DNA from 2 places in the Ruegeria sp. D4 genome. Region 2 is predicted to be linked to the other one. Evidence: riboswitches for the same ligand, from Rfam matches in the RefSeq annotation. Region 2 holds a riboswitch; the other holds the start of a gene.
The links. A riboswitch is a leader RNA that binds a small molecule or an ion and turns the genes downstream of it on or off. The one in region 2 is predicted to bind thiamine pyrophosphate.

Region 1 (2,394 bases), on a different contig from region 2:
GCGGCGGCTTTGGTCAGGGCGATTTCTCCAGCGCGTTTTCGGACGTGTTCGACGACCTGTTCGGCGATTTCATGGGTGGCCAGCGCGGTGGCGGTGGCCGTCGTGCCGCACGCGGTTCCGACCTGCGTTACAACCTGCGCGTCTCGCTGGAAGAGGCGTTTGCGGGTCTGCAAAAGACTATCAACGTGCCCGCTGCCGTGGCCTGTTCGGCCTGTGACGGGTCGGGCGCTGAAAGCGGCGTTGAACCGACGACCTGCCCGACCTGTTCGGGTATGGGCAAGGTCCGCGCGCAACAGGGCTTTTTCACCGTTGAACGCACCTGTCCGACCTGCTCGGGATTGGGTCAGATCATCAAGAATCCGTGCAAATCCTGCGGCGGCGCGGGGCGCGTGGAAAAAGAACGGGCACTGTCCGTCAACATCCCCGCCGGTGTCGAAACCGGCACCCGTATCCGTCTGGCGGGTGAGGGTGAGGCCGGAATGCGTGGTGGCCCCCCGGGCGATCTGTACATCTTTGTCGAAGTGTCCGATCACAAGCTGTTTGAGCGTGACAGCATAAACCTCTATTGCCGCGTGCCGGTCAGCATGGCCAAGGCCGCTCTGGGTGGTTCGATCGAAGTGCCCACCATCGACGGCGGTCGTGGCCGGGTGCAGATCCCGGCAGGCAGCCAGTCGGGCCGCCAGATGCGTTTGCGTGGCAAGGGAATGCCCGCCCTGCGTGGCGGTGGCGTGGGTGACATGTTCATCGAACTGGCTGTGGAAACACCGGTCAACCTGACCAGTCGACAGAAAGAACTGCTGCGTGAGTTTGACGATCTGGGAGAGGACAACCACCCGGAATCAAAAAGCTTTTTCTCGTCGGTCAAGTCCTTCTGGGATGGCATGAAAAGCTAAGGGAACCGCTTTCCCGACCAAAGCCGCCCGGTTTCGGGCGGCTTTTTTGTTGCAGGGGGCGCTGCCCCCGCCGCCCTTTGGGCGCCTCCCCCGGGATATTTTTGGCCAGATGAAGGAAAGATCCCTTGTTCATCTGGCCCCAAATATCCCGGAGCGCGAGGCAGAGCCTCGCAAATACCTTTGGCCTTACCCAAGGTGTCAGGGTGGCCATAAAACAGATCAAATTCAGTCTTGTATTTTTCTGATGTGCCTGTGATTGTCCGGTCAACCGTTGGGGTGCCCTGATCGAAGGGCTGAGAGGCGTTAATGCGCTAACCCATCGAACCTGATCCGGGCAATACCGGCGTAGGGAACGGTCTCAGAATGTCAGACGTTTTCCATGCGCGCGTTGCCCAATTTTGATGGAGCAACGATATGACGCCTATTGCGCTGACAATTGCAGGCTCGGACAGCGGCGGTGGGGCCGGAATTCAGGCTGACATCAAGGCAATGTCTGCCTTAGGGGTTTATGGTGCCAGCGTGATCACCGCCGTGACCGCGCAAAACACACGGGCCGTTACCGCCGTTCACGGGATCCCGCTGAATACTGTCGCCGCACAGATCGATGCCGTTCTGTCTGATCTGAGCGTGGGCGCCGTCAAGATTGGCATGCTGGCGACACCGGAGATCATCCGATGTGTTGCAGACAGCCTTGCAGCGTTTCGTGGTTCCATCGTTCTGGATCCTGTGATGATTGCCAAATCCGGCGATGCCTTGCTGACAGAAGACTCGGTTGAGACATTACGGGCGGTGCTCGTGCCCATAGCCACGCTATTGACGCCGAACTTGCCTGAGGCCGGACGCCTTTTGGATTGCCCGGCTGCGGAGACGCCGGATCAGATGGTAAAACAGGGGCTTGCCTTGTGTGACATGGGCGCAGGTTCCGTTCTGATGAAGGGCGGGCATGGATCCGGCGACATTTGCCGTGATCTCTTGATCGACGCTTCGGGCTTGGTGGCAGAGTTCACGGCACCGCGCCGGAAAACCAGAAATACGCATGGCACTGGCTGCACATTGTCCGCGTCAATTGCTGCCGGGCTGGCGCTGGGAAAACCGCTGACGACGGCCGTTGCAGATGCGCACAGCTATCTGCAAGGCGCGATAGCCCGGTCCGATGATCTGGACATTGGTCGCGGGCATGGGCCGGTTCATCATTTTCATCAGCTTTGGCCCGCATGACTGTCTGGTCGGTCATAGGCGCCGGAGTAGCCGGTCTGACTGTTGCAACCGAGCTGGTGTCGCGCGGCGCTGACGTGCAGATATTCGATCCGGCAGGTGCGCCGGGTCCACATGGCTGTTCCTGGTGGGCGGGTGGCATGCTTGCCCCCTGGTGTGAATACGAAAATGCCGAGGAGCCGGTTCTGCGGCTTGGACAAACAGCGATTGACTGGTGGGACGCCAGAACGCAGGTGCATCGTTGCGGAACGCTGGTTGTTGCGCATTCGCGCGACCTGCCGGATCT
Region 2 (2,394 bases):
TCAGTGTATCAAACCCTTCGGGCAGGCCCGCCGCAGGCGTTACCGCCGGATACATCCAGTTGGTTGTCGGAATGATCTGCTGAAAAGCGTCCGAAACCATGAACTGCAAAAACTGGTCCGCCAGTTCAGGCTGATTGGTTCCGGCCAGTTTCCCGGCTACTTCGACCTGCATATAGTGACCTTCGTCAAATGCCGCCGCCGCCTTGCTTGCATCTTCTTCAGCGATCAGGTGATAGGCAGGTGATGTGGTGTAACTGAGAACCATGTCAGCCTCACCCTCAAGAAACAGTCCATACGCCTCGGACCAGCCCTTGGTGACGGTCACGATATTATCAGCCAGTCCTGCCCAGATTTCGGGGGCTTCGTCACCATAGGCGGCTTTGACCCACAGCAACAGGCCAAGCCCTGGTGTGGATGAACGCGGATCCTGAATGATGATTTTGGTATCACCGTCGGCCAGCTCACGGAAATTGGCCGGTGCTGCTGCGTCGGCATTATGGACAAACGCGAAATACCCCCAGTCGTAAGGCGCGAATACGTCATCGTTCCATTCTACGGGCAAAGTGTATTCGGCGCTGACCGAACTGGGCGCAAACAGGCCGGTTTCCTTTGCTGCCGCAATCAGGTTTGTGTCCAGACCCAAGACGACGTCTGCATCCGAGTTTTCACCTTCCAGACGGATGCGCGACAACAGGGCGGCACCGTCTTCCACTCCAACAAGGTTCAGTTCGCAGTCGCAGACCGCTTCGAATGCTTCCTTGACCTGCGGACCCGGACCCCAATCCGAGACGAAGCTGTCATAAGTAAAAACGGTCAGCTGAGGTTTGTCGGCGGCGATAGCCGAAGTCGCGCTCAGAATTCCCGCAGCAATCAGCAGATGTTTCATGTCATCCTCCATTGCGGCGAGAGGGCAAGGGTGGATGAAACCGTCACCTTTCCCTCCGCCGGTTCTAGCCGGTTCAGGTTCAACGGGTTCGCTATGGGCGTCTCAGCGCGGCATTCCGCGCACCCCGAGGTGAGGCCGTGATTAGGGTGATGTCGAAACAATTTCAACCAAATTCGCCCTTCACGCTTCACTGGCATGAAGGATGCTTCTCAACTGGCGGGATCAGGGCAGATCAGCCTGCGAGCCCAGGCTTTGAACCTGCAGCCATTCAATCGCGGCCCGGGTCTCGCGTCGCGATCGGCCAAGTCCTGTGCTCTCGACGAAGTAACCATGAGTGGGTGTTATTTTTTCATCAAACAGACGCACGACGCGACCTTCGGCCAGATCCTGATCGATCAAGGGCAGCCAGCCGACAATCGCGCCCTGCCCTTCTGCGGCACCCCGCAGCAGAACATTGGCATCTTCAAAGATCGGACCACGCAAAGGGCCATCAACCGGGACATTCATCGCCCGGAACCAGTCGAGCCAACCCCAGTGGTTCCTTTGATGCAACAGCGGACAGTGCAACAGGTCTTGGGGCTCATTCACCGGGCCGTGCTTCAGGACAAATGCCTCCGACGCTATGGCAACGGGGGCAAGCTCGATCAGCTTGATCGCATTTTCGGGCATCTCGGCCATTCGTTCCCAGCGGATCACGATGTCGATGTTTGCTCTGTTCAGCGTGCCGGGTTGATAAGAAGGAACCACCTCCAGCTCGATCTCGGGGTGGTCGTCCCAAAAATCACCGATCCGGGGCATCAGCCAGCGGGCGGTGAAAATCGGCCCCGCAGCAAGTCGGACCACTTTGCGGGAGCTGCGGCGAACCGAGCGCACCGCGTCATCCAGAATTTCAAATGCCTGAGCCGTTGCTGCCGCCAGACGCCTGCCATCTTCGGTCAACGCGACCTCGCGCCCGGCCCGTTCAAACAGCTTGACGCCCAGCTGCTCTTCCAGCCCTCGAATGTGATGGCTGATCGCCGTGGGTGTGACCGACAATTTCTCGGCCGCAATTCGAAAACTGCCCTGGCGGGCGGCTGCATCGAAGGCGCGAAGGGCGGGAAGAGAGGCGGTCACGAATTTCCCTAATGTAAGTTTTACTCATCAATTGCTGAGAAAACGGCTTTTGTAAACAAGCCCTATGGCTGTGTAGGCTGACTTTGAATGAAGCTGAGCTCATGATATTAGGCCCATGTCTACGCGCCGGCGCGGTCGCAAGGACCGTCTGACACAAGATAACAGCGACGAGGCCAGCCCTGCGGTATGGCCGGGTGTGATTGGCGGGTGCCTGAAACCGCTGTCCCCGAATGAAGTCGCTCAGACCGAGGAAGCCGCATTGCTGCTGCTTGAGACCCTCGGACTAAGTCAGCCGACCCCATCCATGGTCGACAAGGTGACGGCAGCGGGCGGGACGCTGGGCGATGACGGACGATTGTTGTTTCCGCGCGCCCTTGTGCGCAAGTCGATCAAGC

Region 1: another riboswitch for thiamine pyrophosphate. It lies ahead of thiD (bifunctional hydroxymethylpyrimidine kinase/phosphomethylpyrimidine kinase); the one in region 2 lies ahead of thiB (thiamine ABC transporter substrate binding subunit).

Annotation. Positions count from the first base shown of each region.
Region 1 is NZ_JBQFPJ010000002.1:242,294-244,687, forward strand. It holds gene dnaJ (molecular chaperone DnaJ) at 1-893, shown strand, start outside; TPP riboswitch at 1,156-1,262, shown strand; gene thiD (bifunctional hydroxymethylpyrimidine kinase/phosphomethylpyrimidine kinase) at 1,308-2,111, shown strand; gene ACR0MI_RS05170 (FAD-dependent oxidoreductase) at 2,108-2,394, shown strand, end outside.
Region 2 is NZ_JBQFPJ010000008.1:55,746-58,139, reverse strand. It holds gene thiB (thiamine ABC transporter substrate binding subunit) at 1-886, opposite strand, end outside; TPP riboswitch at 919-1,023, opposite strand; gene ACR0MI_RS12860 (LysR family transcriptional regulator) at 1,109-1,999, opposite strand; gene ACR0MI_RS12855 (trimethylamine methyltransferase family protein) at 2,115-2,394, shown strand, end outside.